2 regions of the Streptomyces sp. SudanB182_2057 genome follow, and region 2 is predicted to be linked to the other one. Evidence: predicted binding sites of a transcription regulator. Region 2 holds the regulator's gene; the other holds the start of a gene.
The links. Region 2 encodes HspR, which represses chaperone genes until heat shock. Its sites were predicted from a motif close to TTGAGNNNNNNNNNCTCAA; they were not measured.

Region 1: a site for HspR is predicted at 4,220-4,238, ahead of lon (endopeptidase La). Genes of this name have one in related genera too.

Annotation. Positions count from the first base shown of each region.
Region 1 covers NZ_OZ186798.1:2,964,914-2,971,071, forward strand. Annotated here, with positions in the region: gene ACSURM_RS12575 (SpoIIE family protein phosphatase) at 1-1,685, shown strand, start outside; gene lon (endopeptidase La) at 1,759-4,197, opposite strand; gene ACSURM_RS12585 (spermidine synthase) at 4,448-5,125, shown strand; gene ACSURM_RS12590 (response regulator transcription factor) at 5,252-5,992, shown strand; gene ACSURM_RS12595 (HAMP domain-containing sensor histidine kinase) at 5,989-6,158, shown strand, end outside.
Region 2 covers NZ_OZ186798.1:3,974,610-3,980,767, reverse strand. Annotated here, with positions in the region: gene grpE (nucleotide exchange factor GrpE) at 1-664, shown strand, start outside; gene dnaJ (molecular chaperone DnaJ) at 698-1,864, shown strand; gene ACSURM_RS17230 (heat shock protein transcriptional repressor HspR) at 1,870-2,337, shown strand; gene ACSURM_RS17225 (sugar ABC transporter substrate-binding protein) at 2,708-3,814, shown strand; gene ACSURM_RS17220 (LuxR C-terminal-related transcriptional regulator) at 4,048-5,088, shown strand; gene ACSURM_RS17215 (helix-turn-helix transcriptional regulator) at 5,104-6,108, opposite strand.

The sequences.
Region 1 (6,158 bases), 1.0 Mb from region 2:
GCCCGCCCCCGGCGGACGAGACCGGCCCGCGCGGCGCGACGGCGGCGGGCCAGATCCTCGCCGCCCAGGAACTCGGCAAGGTCACGGTCCCCCGGCTGGCCGACGTCATGGCGGTCGACCTGCTGGACCGTCCGCGCTCCGGCGCCGGCGGGACCGGCGGCCCGCAGCCGGGGCAGGTCGTGCTGCGCCGGGCCGCCCTGCGCGCGGTCCCGGACGGCGCGGGGACCGCCCGGGGCACCTGCGTCGGCGAGGCGGTGGTCTGCCCGGCCGGCTCGCCGCCCGCCCGCTGCCTGGCGACGGCCCGCCCGCTGCTGTACGACACGGCGGAACCGGGCATCGCCGAGTGGGCGGCGCTGGACCCGTGCGCCGGGTGGCTGCGCGCCTCCGGCGTCCGGTCCCTGCTGGCGGTGCCGCTGGTCGGCGCGGGCGGCACGCTCGGCGTGGCCCTGTTCGGCCGCACCCCGCGACGGGAGCGGTTCGGGCCGGAGGACGTACGGCTCGCCGAGGAGTTCACCGCCAAGGCCGCCGCCTGCGTCGAGCAGGCCCGCGCCGAGGCCCCGGCACCCGGCACCGAGCCCCTGCGGCACGGCCTGCTGCCCCACCCGCTGCCCGACCAGGCCGCCCTGGAGATCACCACCCGCTGTCTGCCGGCCGCGAGCGGGACCGGTCCGGGCGGCGACTGGTTCGACGTGATCCCGCTGTCCGGGGCGCGGGTGGCGCTCGTCGCGGGCGACGCGGCGGGCCGCGGCATCCGCGCCTCGGCCACCGTGGGCCGGCTGCGCACGGCGGTGCGCACCCTGGCCGACGTGGACCTGCCCGCCGACGAGCTGCTCGCCCACCTGGACGACCTGGTGCTGCGGCTGGCCGCCGACGAGAGCAGCGCGGACCCGGCCGCCGAGACCGCCGGCGGCATCGGCACCACCTGCCTGTACGCCGTCTACGACCCCGTGTCGCGCCGGTGCGCGGCGGCCCGGGCCGGGCATCCGCCGCCCGCCGTGGTCACCCCCGACGGCGCCGTCCGCGTCCTCGACGTGCCCGCCGGGCCGCCGCTGGGAATGGGCGGACCGCCGTTCGAGGCGGTCGAGACGGAGCTGCCCGAGGGCAGCCTGCTGGCGCTGTGCGCGAACGGCCCGCCCGAGCCCCACGGCCGGGCCGTCGGCCGGGCCCTGGACGGGGTGTACGGCGGGCCGGAGGGTCCGGCGCCGTCGCTGGACTCGGTGTGCGACCGGGTCCTCACCGAGCTGGCCGGCCACGGCCCGGACGACCACGTCTCCCTGCTGCTGGCCCGCACCCGGGCCCTGCCCGAGGACCGGGTGGCCTGCTGGGAGCTGGACCACGAGCCGACCGTCGTCTCCCTGGCCCGGCGGTACGTGGAGGAGCAGCTGTCCGCCTGGGGGCTCCAGGAGGCGGCGTTCACCACCGAGCTGATCGTCAGCGAACTGGTCACCAACGCCATCCGCTACGGCCGCCCGCCCGTCCGGCTCCGGCTGCTGCGCCCGGGCGCCGCCCTGATCTGCGAGGTGTACGACGCCAGCGGCAGCACTCCGCACATGCGCCGGGCCCGGATCTTCGACGAGGGCGGCCGGGGCCTGCTGCTGGTCGCGCAGCTCGCCGAGCGCTGGGGCACCCGGCACGAGCGGACCGGCAAGACGGTGTGGGCGGAGCAGACCCCGGCCGCGCTCTGAGCGGGCGACGGGGTGCGGCGGAGACCCGGGCCGCCTGCGCGGAACCCGGGCCCCGCCCTTCCCGCGGCGTCCGTCACGCCGCCACGGGAACCGCCGGCTCCACACCGTCCTCGGCCGGCGCGAGCGCCAGCTCCAGGACCTGGCGGACATCGGTGACGGTGTGGACGTCGAGCTTGTCCAGCACCTCGGCCGGCACGTCGTCCAGGTCGGGCTCGTTGCGCTTGGGGATGATCACGGTGGTCACCCCGGCGCGGTGGGCGGCGAGCAGCTTCTGCTTCACGCCGCCGATGGGCAGGACCCGGCCGGTCAGCGAGACCTCGCCGGTCATCGCCACGTCCGTGCGGACCAGCCGGCCCGACAGCAGCGAGGCGAGGGCCGTGGTCATCGTGATGCCCGCGCTGGGGCCGTCCTTGGGCACCGCGCCCGCCGGGAAGTGGATGTGCACGCCCCGGTCCCTCAGGTCGGCCACCGGCAGCTCCAGTTCGGCGCCGTGGCTGCGCAGGAAGCTCAGCGCGATCTGCGCCGACTCCTTCATCACGTCACCCAGCTGGCCGGTCAGGGTCAGGCCCGCCGCGCCCGTCTCCGGGTCGGCCAGGGACGCCTCCACGTAGAGCACGTCGCCGCCGGCGCCGGTGACCGCGAGACCGGTGGCCACGCCGGGCACCGCCGTACGGCGCTCGGCCGGGTCCTGGGCGGACTCGGGCACGTGGTGCGGCCGGCCGATCAGGTCGCGCAGGTCGCCGTCGGTGACGGTGAACGGCAGCTCCCGCTCGCCCAGTTCGTGCCGGGCGGCGACCTTGCGGAGCAGGCGCGCGATCGAGCGTTCCAGGGTGCGCACGCCCGCCTCGCGCGTGTACTCGCCGGCCAGCTTGCGCAGGGCGCTCTCCTCCAGGGTGACCTCGTCCCGGTCCAGGCCGGCCCGCTCCAGCTGGCGCGGGAGCAGGTGGTCGCGGGCGATGACGACCTTCTCGTCCTCGGTGTAGCCGTCCAGGCGGACGATCTCCATGCGGTCGGCGAGCGCCTCCGGGATGGCCTCCAGCACGTTGGCGGTGGCGAGGAAGACCACGTCGGAGAGGTCCAGCTCGACCTCCAGGTAGTGGTCGCGGAAGGTGTGGTTCTGCGCCGGGTCGAGGACTTCGAGCAGGGCGGCGGCCGGGTCGCCCCGGAAGTCGGAGCCCACCTTGTCGATCTCGTCCAGCAGGATCACCGGGTTCATCGACCCGGCCTCCTTGACGGCGCGCACGATCCGGCCGGGCAGCGCGCCGACGTAGGTGCGGCGGTGGCCGCGGATCTCGGCCTCGTCGCGGACGCCGCCGAGGGCGACCCGGACGAACTTGCGGCCCATGGCGTGCGCGACGGACTCGCCGAGGCTGGTCTTGCCGACGCCGGGCGGGCCGACGAGGGCCAGCACCGCGCCGCCGCGCCGCCCGCCGACGACGCCCAGGCCGCGGTCGGCGCGCCGCTTGCGCACGGCCAGGTACTCGGTGATGCGCTCCTTGACGTCCTCCAGGCCCGCGTGCTCGGCGTCGAGCACGGCCCTGGCGCCCCGGATGTCGTACGCGGAAGCGCTGTCATCGGTCCGCTCGTTCCACGGCATCTCCAGGACGGTGTCCAGCCAGGTGCGGATCCAGGAGCCCTCGGGCGACTGGTCGGAGGCGCGCTCCAGCTTGTCGACCTCCTTCAGGGCGGCCTCGCGGACCTTCTCCGGCAGGTCGGCGGCCTCCACGCGGGCGCGGTAGTCGTCGGACTCCTCGGCCGCGTCCTTGGAGTTCTCGCCGTTCAGCTCGCGCAGTTCCTTGCGCACGGCCTCCAGCTGACGGCGCAGCAGGAACTCGCGCTGCTGCTTGTCGACGCCTTCCTGGACGTCCTTGGCGATGGTCTCGGCCACCTCCTGCTCGGCGAGGTGGTCGCGCAGCTGCTGGGCGGCGAGGCGGAGTCGGGCCACCGGGTCGGCGGTCTCCAGCAGTTCGAGCTTCTGCTCGGTGGACAGGAAGGGCGAGTAGCCGGAGTTGTCGGCCAGCGCGGAGACGTCGTCGATGGCCTGGACGCGGTCCACGACCTGCCAGGCGCCGCGCTTGCGCAGCCAGCTGGTGGCGAGCGCCTTGTACTCCTTGACCAGTTCGGCGACCTGGCCCGGCAGCGGCTCCGGCACGCCCTCCTCGACGCCGGCGCCCTCGACCCAGAGCGCGGCGCCCGGCCCGGTGGTGCCGGCGCCGATGCGGACCCGGCTCCGGCCGCGGATCAGGGCCCCGGGGTCACCGTCGGCGAGCCGGCCCACCTGCTCCACCGTGCCGAGGACGCCGGTCCTGGCGTACGTGCCGTCGACCCGCGGCACCAGCAGCACCTTGGGCTTGCCGGGTTCGGAGCGGGCGGCGGCCTGCGCGGCCTCCACCGCGGCCCGCACCTCGGCGTCGCTCAGGTCCAGCGGAACCACCATGCCGGGCAGTACCACCTCGTCGTCGAGCGGCAGCACGGGCAGGGTCAGTGTGAACGCCGGTGACTCAGCAGCCATGATCTCCCCTTAGGCAGTCAACTTGAGCTATGCCGACTCAATGTTCTGGCGGGGCCGATTGTTCCCGGGTATTTGTTCGCTCTGAGCGATCAGTTGCTCCCGCCGGCGTACCCGGGGCCGCGGCGGCGAGGACCGGCGCACGTCGGCCTCGCACCCGCAGGCCGCCCCGCCCCCGTTCCGTACCACTCGTCCGTGGGGGTCCTGTGCAATTCCCGTGACCGACCGGCCCCGTTCGAGCAGGATGGGGGGCATGACTGCCGTGTACGACACCCCCGTGGTCCTGGATCGACGCGAAGGCCCGTACGGCGAGGTGGTGCTGCGCAGGCACGGTGCGCTCCTGCAGATCATCGCCAACGGCTGCTTCCTGATGGACACCTCCGACGGCCGCTCGGAGCGGCTGCTGGTCGACGCCGCCCGTGACGCGCTGGACGGGCGCGCGGCCCCGGCGGTGCTGATCGGCGGTCTCGGCGTGGGCTTCTCGCTCGCACACGCGGCCGCCGATCCGCGGTGGGGCCGGATCACCGTGGTGGAGCGCGAGCCCGCCGTCGTCGACTGGCACCGGGACGGCCCGCTCGCCGAGATCTCCGCCGACGCCCTCGCCGACCCCCGTACCACGATCGTCCGCGCCGACCTCGTCGCGTACGTCAATGAGACATGCGACACGTTCGACGCGCTCTGCCTCGACATCGACAACGGCCCCGGCTGGACCGTCACCGAGGACAACGACAGCCTCTACTCACCGGCCGGACTGGCGGCCTGCGCAAGGGTGTTGAGGCCCGGCGGAGTACTCGCCGTATGGTCCGCCCGACCCTCTCCGGAATTTGAAGGAACCTTGCGGAATGCCGGGTTCCAGCAGGTGCGTACCGAAGAGGTGCCGGTTGCCCGGGGCGTTCCCGACGCCGTCCACCTCGCCGTCCGACCTGGATAGCGACAGCGCGGCGAGTCCCCGTAATGTGCTGCCCTGACGCGGATCATTCAGCCGATCGGGCAAGCGTCGGACGCAGACATGGGATCACCCCACGGATTCCGGAAAGCAACACAACAGGGGCGGGCGATGGAGCAGACACACACCTCCCAGAGCGGCGCGGCGACGACCACCCCGGGCGCACAGCGCCGGGTGCTGGTCGTCGAGGACGACCCGACGATCGTCGACGCCATCGCGGCCCGGCTCCGTGCCGAGGGATTTCTGGTGCAGACGGCGGCCGACGGTCCGGCCGCCGTCGACACGGCCGAGGCATGGCAGCCCGACCTGCTGATCCTCGACATCATGCTGCCCGGCTTCGACGGGCTGGAGGTGTGTCGGCGGGTGCAGGCGCAACGGCCGGTGCCGGTGCTGATGCTGACCGCGCGGGACGACGAGACGGACATGCTGGTCGGACTCGGCGTGGGCGCCGACGACTACATGACCAAGCCGTTCTCCATGCGTGAGCTGGCGGCCCGGGTGCACGTGCTGCTGCGCCGGGTGGAGCGGGCCGCGCTGGCCGCCGCCACGCCCCGCACCGGCATCCTGCGCCTCGGCGAGCTGGAGATCGACCACGCCCAGCGCCGGGTGCGGGTGAAGTCCGAGGACGTCCACCTGACGCCGACCGAGTTCGACCTGCTGGTGTGCCTGGCGAACACCCCGCGCGCGGTGCTCTCCCGGGAGCAGCTGCTGGCCGAGGTGTGGGACTGGGCGGACGCCTCCGGCACCCGCACGGTCGACAGCCACATCAAGGCGCTGCGCCGCAAGATCGGCGCCGAGCGGATCCGGACCGTGCACGGCGTGGGCTACGCGCTGGAGACACCGGCCCCGTGAGCGGCAGCGGGCGCCAGGCCGCACGGAGGAGCCCCGGGGCCCTCGGCGAGGAACCCTGGGGCGGCATACGCCCGTTCTCGATCAAGACCAAGCTGGGCGCGCTGGTCGTCATCGCGGTGCTCATCACCACCGGCCTGTCGCTCGTCGCGGTGCACACCCGGACGGA
Region 2 (6,158 bases):
GGAGACCCCGGGCTTCGAGGAGAAGCCCGACGTCCCCTCCGGCGCCACCTCCGACGACGCCGAGCCGAAGGCCGCCTCCGAGGAGGGGGCGGCCCCGGCCGGGGACGGGAACGCAGAGAACGCCGGGCTGGTCGCCCAGCTGGACCAGGTGCGCACGGCGCTCGGCGAGCGCACGGCGGACCTCCAGCGCCTCCAGGCCGAGTACCAGAACTACCGCCGCCGCGTCGAGCGCGACCGGGCCGCGGTCAAGGAGATCGCCGTGGCGAACCTCCTGACCGAGCTGCTCCCGGTGCTCGACGACATCGGCCGGGCACGGGAGCACGGCGAGCTGGTCGGCGGCTTCAAGTCGGTGGCCGAGTCGCTGGAGACCGTCGCGGCCAAGATGGGCCTGCAGCAGTTCGGCAAGGAGGGCGAGCCCTTCGACCCGACCATCCACGAGGCCCTGATGCACAGCTACGCGCCGGACGTCACGGAGACGACCTGCGTGGCGATCCTCCAGCCGGGGTATCGCATCGGCGAGCGCACCATCCGCCCCGCGCGGGTGGCCGTGGCCGAGCCGCAGCCCGGCGCGCAGACCGTCAAGGCGGACCAGGCGGAGGACGCCGCCGAGGACAAGACCGCGGCGGACGGCGACAAGGAGAACGGTGGCCCGGACGAGGGCTGACGTGTCGGCACAGGGGAAGGAGGGACGTCGGGGATGAGCACCAAGGACTTCATCGAGAAGGACTACTACAAGGTCCTCGGCGTCCCCAAGGACGCCACCGAGGCCGAGATCAAGAAGGCGTACCGGAAGCTCGCCCGCGAGTTCCACCCGGACGCCAACAAGGGCAACACCAAGGCCGAGGAGCGCTTCAAGGAGATCTCCGAGGCGAACGACGTCCTCGGCGACCCCAAGAAGCGCAAGGAGTACGACGAAGCGCGCGCGCTGTTCGGCAACGGCGGCTTCCGCCCCGGACCGGGCGCGGCCGGCGGCTCCTTCAACTTCGACCTGGGCGACCTCTTCGGCGGCGCCGCCCAGGGCGGAGGCTTCGGCGGCGGCATCGGTGACGTCTTCGGGGGCTTGTTCAACCGTGGCGGCGCCGCGGGTCCGCGGACCCAGCCCCGGCGCGGCCAGGACGTCGAGTCCGAGGTGACGCTGAGCTTCACGGAGGCCATCGAGGGCGCCACGGTGCCGCTGCGGATGTCCTCCCAGGCGCCCTGCAAGGCCTGTTCGGGCACCGGCGACAAGAACGGCACACCGCGCGTGTGCCCGACCTGCGTCGGCACCGGGCAGGTCGCGCGGGGCTCCGGCGGCGGCTTCTCGCTCACCGATCCCTGCCCCGACTGCAAGGGCCGCGGCCTGATCGCCGAGCACCCCTGCGAGGAGTGCAAGGGCAGCGGGCGCGCCAAGTCGTCGCGGACGATGCAGGTCCGCATCCCCGCGGGGGTGACCGACGGCCAGCGCATCCGGCTGCGCGGCAAGGGCGCGCCCGGCGAGCGGGGCGGCCCGGCCGGCGATCTGTACGTGGTCATCCACGTCCGGGAGCACCCGGTGTTCGGGCGCAAGGGCGACAACCTCACCGTCACCGTGCCGGTGACGTATCCCGAGGCGGCCCTCGGCGGCGAGGTGCGGGTGCCGACCCTCGGCGGTCCGCCCGTCACCCTGAAACTGCCCCCGGGCACCCCGAACGGCCGTACGATGCGGGCCCGGGGCAAGGGCGCGGTCCGCAAGGACGGCACCCGCGGCGATCTGCTGGTCACCGTGGAGGTGCGTGTTCCCGAGGACCTGTCGGGGAAGGCTCGTGAGGCGCTGGAGGCGTATCGCGAGGCGACCGCGGGCGAGGACCCGCGGGCGGAGCTGTTCGAGGCCGCGAAGGGAGCTTGAGAGAGATGGATGGCCGTCGTCCCCGCCAGCGCGGGGGTTTCGCACCGTACGAACTGACCGATGAGACACCGGTCTACGTCATCTCGGTGGCGGCCCAGCTCTCCGGACTCCACCCGCAGACGCTGCGCCAGTACGACCGTCTGGGCCTCGTCTCCCCCGACCGCACCGCCGGCCGGGGGCGGCGCTACTCGGCCCGTGACATCGAACTGCTCCGCCAGGTGCAGCAGTTGTCGCAGGACGAGGGCATCAACCTGGCCGGTATCAAGCGGATCATCGAGCTGGAGAACCAGGTCGCCGCGCTCCAGTCCCGGGTCGCGGAGCTGGAGGCGGCCCTGGACGGCGCGGCGGCGGCGATGCGGCAGCGCGAGGCCGCGGTGCACGCCTCCTACCGGCGCGACCTGGTGCCGTACCAGGAGGTCCAGCAGACCAGCGCGCTGGTGGTGTGGCGGCCCAAGCGGCAGCAGCAGGACTGAACGCGTACAGGCGCGTGGAGAGGGGCCCGGTGTGTACCGGGCCCCTTTCGCGTTGTCCCGAGAACTGGCCGAAATCATTCGTTCGCCTGACCGAGCCGGAGCGCGGCCCGGGGGTGCCGATGATCACGACTCGTGGTGAACCGGGCCGGTTGCGCGGGTCTGGTCCGCCGCGTGAACTTCCTTGAGGTGGAGGGTGGGTAAAGGCCCTTTGCAGGTGGTTTCGCGTGACCTTCACAGGGGCAGCTGAGCGTGGTGTTGCGCACTCGTTAAGTGATTTTTCTTGACGCCGGGCGGGCGCTCCGCGTTGTCTTTTCAGACATCTGGTCGTAGCGCAGTACCCCTCCGTACCACTCCTGAAGTGAGTCCCCGAATGCGTCGTATCGCCATGTCCGTGGCCGCCTCCACGATGACCCTCTCGCTCGCCGGCTGCGGTGTGCTGAACGCGACGGAGGACGGGGCGAGCGCGAGTCCGACCAAGGGCGACGACGTCACCGTGGGCCTGCTGCTGCCGGAGAAGGCGAACACCCGCTACGACATGTTCGACTACCCCATCATCAAGCGCAAGGTCGCCGAGCTCACCAAGAACAAGGGCAAGGTCGAGTACGCCAACGCCGAGGCGAGCGCCGCCCGCCAGGCCGAACAGCTGCGGAACATGATCGACGCCAAGGCCGACGTCATCCTGCTGGACGCGGTGGACGCGCACGCCATCGCCGGCGAGGTGCAGAAGGCCAAGGACGCGGGCATCCCGGTCATCGCCTACGACCGCCTGGCCGAGGGGCCGATCGACGCCTACGTCTCCTTCGACAACGAACTGGTCGGCGAGGTGCAGGGCCGGACCCTGCTGGAGGCGCTGGGCTCGACCGCCGACACCTCCGACAAGATCGTGATGATGAACGGCTCGCCCACCGACCCCAACGCCAAGCAGTTCAAGCAGGGCGCGCTCTCCGAGCTGAACGGCAAGGTGACGATCGCCGACAGCTACGACACCACGGACTGGAAGCCGGAGAACGCCGAGGCGAACATGGCCAAGGCGATCGCCAAGCTCGGCAAGGCCGGCATCGCCGGTGTCTACTCCGCCAACGACGGCATGGCGGGCGGTGTCATCAAGGCCCTGAAGGCGGCCGGCGTCACCAGTCTGCCCCCGGTCACCGGCCAGGACGCCGACCTGGACGCGGTGCAGCGGGTCGTGGCCGGCGAGCAGTACATGAGCGTCTACAAGTCCTACCCGGACGAGGCCGAGGCCGCCGCGCAGATGGCCGTCCTGCGCGTCCAGGGCAAGGACATCCAGTTCGACGCCCTCACCCGGGACCGGGTGGACAGCCCCACCACCAAGGACATCCCGGCGCGGCTGCTCCAGGTGAGCGCGCTGACCAAGGACACCATCAAGGACACGGTCATCGCGGACGGCATCTACTCGGCCGGTGACATCTGCACCGCCAGGTACCGGACGGCCTGCGCGGCGCTCGGGCTGAAGTGACCCGCCCGGCGGGTGACCGGCGGTGAGCCGGTCCGGGGCGTGACCGGCGGCGCCGAAGCCGCCGGCGCGCCGCCCCAACCGCCCTGGTGTGACGCGAAGGCCGAGCGCCACCCAAACCCGGGCGGAACGCCACCACTTGGACGCCGTCGTCGGGGCACCCGTGTTGCGGAGCCGGTCGGCGCCGCGCATAGTTGCGCTGCGGAAGTGGCAGCACACCGGGGGTGAAATGGGCGATGGCCGGGCACGGGGCGGAGGAGCATCCTCACGGTGCCGACCGGCTGTGTGAGGCCGGGGACCGGGTGTACTCCCGTGCCGTGCGCCGGGGGCGGGTGCCGCGCTCGGACGCCGAACCCGTGCCCTGCCTGCTGGACCTGGCGCTGCTGCACCCCGATCCCGACGACATGGACTGGCTGGTGCCGACCTCCCCGCAGGAGGTCATGACCCGGCTGCTGCGCGGGGTCTACGACGAGGTCAGCGCGAGCCAGCGGCGGGTGGGTTCGGCGGTGGCCGCGTTCGAGTGGTACGCGGGCCTGGGCCGGCAGCGGGACGCCCTGGCGGCACCGGCCGAGGGCAGCGCCATCCGGGTGCTGGACGGGCTCTCGCGCATCCAGGCCGCGATGGACGAGGCGACCGAGGCATGCACCACCGAGGTGCTCACCGTGCAGCCCGGCGGCATCCGGCGGGAGGCGGAACTCACCGAGGGCCTGCACCGGGCGCTGGCGCTGCGCGGCCGGGGCGTGCGCATGCGCGCCCTGTACACGCACGTGGCGCGGCACGGGCAGGGACTGCTGAACTACCTGGAGCTGATGGGCGACACGGTGGAGGCCCGGACCCTGGACGAGGTGATCGACCGGCTGATCCTCTTCGACCGCACGGTTGCCTTCGTCCCCGCCAACGCCGACCGCACGATGGCCCTGGAACTGCGCCACCCGGCGCTGGTGGAGTATCTGGTGACGGTCTTCGAGCGGCTGTGGCGGCTGGCCATCCCGCTGACGGCGCCGCTGCCGGACACCGGTATCGAGGGGATCTCGCACCGGGAGCAGTCCATCGCCGCGCTGCTGGCGGAGGGCCACCAGGACGCGGTGATCGCCGAGCGGCTGGGCATCAGCGTGCGTACCTGCCGGGCGCACATCGCCCGGCTGTCGGAGACCCTGGGCGCGGCCAGCCGGACCCAGCTCGGCGTGCGCATCGCCCAGGTGGGCCTGGACGGCCACCGTCCGTCCCGGCCGGCCGGGACGATGGCCGGCGCGGACCCGGAACCCCCGGCGGGCTGAACCGGGCGTGGCGGCTCAGTGGCCGCGGTCCAGGATGCCGGACTGGGCGATGAGATAACCGAGTTGGGCGCGGCTGCCGCTGCCGAGGGCGTGGGCCAGCTTGGCGATGTGGGCCCGGCAGGTGCGCACGTTCATGCCGAGGCGGCGGGCGATGGCCTCGTCCACATGCCCCTCGACCAGGAGCTTGGCTATGGAGTGCTGGACCTCGGTGATGCCGTCGGAGGCGGTCTCGTAGGGCGCGCCGGCGCTCAGCGGGACCGCGCGGGCCCACATGAACTCGAAGACCTTGACCAGATAGCGCACGAGCCCGGGGTGGCGCAGTTCGAGCGCGACCTCCCCGTCGTCCCGGGTGGGGATGAAGGCCACCGTCTCGTCGCAGATGATCAGCCGCTCGGCCAGTTCGTCGATCGTCCGGTACTCCACCTTGCCGTCGGCGAACTGGGCCACGTAGGCCAGCGTCTCGGGGCTGTAGCGGGCGGGGTGCTGGTAGAGGGTGCGGATGCGGCAGCCCCGCTCGATCAGCGGGCGGTCGCGCTCCAGGGCCTTGGCGAGGGTGTGTTCGAGCCGTCGGCGGCTCGGCTGGACCGTGAGCATCTCGCTCTGGCACTGGGAGGTGGCCAGATCCAGCGCGGCGTTGATCCGGTCCAGGCCCTCCAGCACGGTGATGGAGTGGGTGGTCGCCGTCGGCTGGGCGCTGATGCTCATGAACGGCTCGAAAGCGTCGGCGAGTTCGATGGACTCCCGGCGGCGCTGGGTGATCTCCTGCTCGATCGGGTTGAGTCGCTGGGCCAGGGCGATGGTCGGGGGCACCGGGCGCAGCCAGTTGGGATCGTCGGGGTCGGGGTGGAGGAGGGCGAACTCCATCAGGCAGGGCGCGGCTTCCACGTCGGCACGGGCTATGCGCCCCGTCCGGAGGGCATTCCCGTACAGACGGCTCCCTTCCTCGCACAGGTCGGTCAGCCCGTGGGGATGTGTCCGTTTAATCTCGTTTATCGCCAAATCTCCACCCCCCAGGGTCATGAACGTGCAGGAACATGATGCATCGTTTGTGTGGCCATGACGTGCCGGAA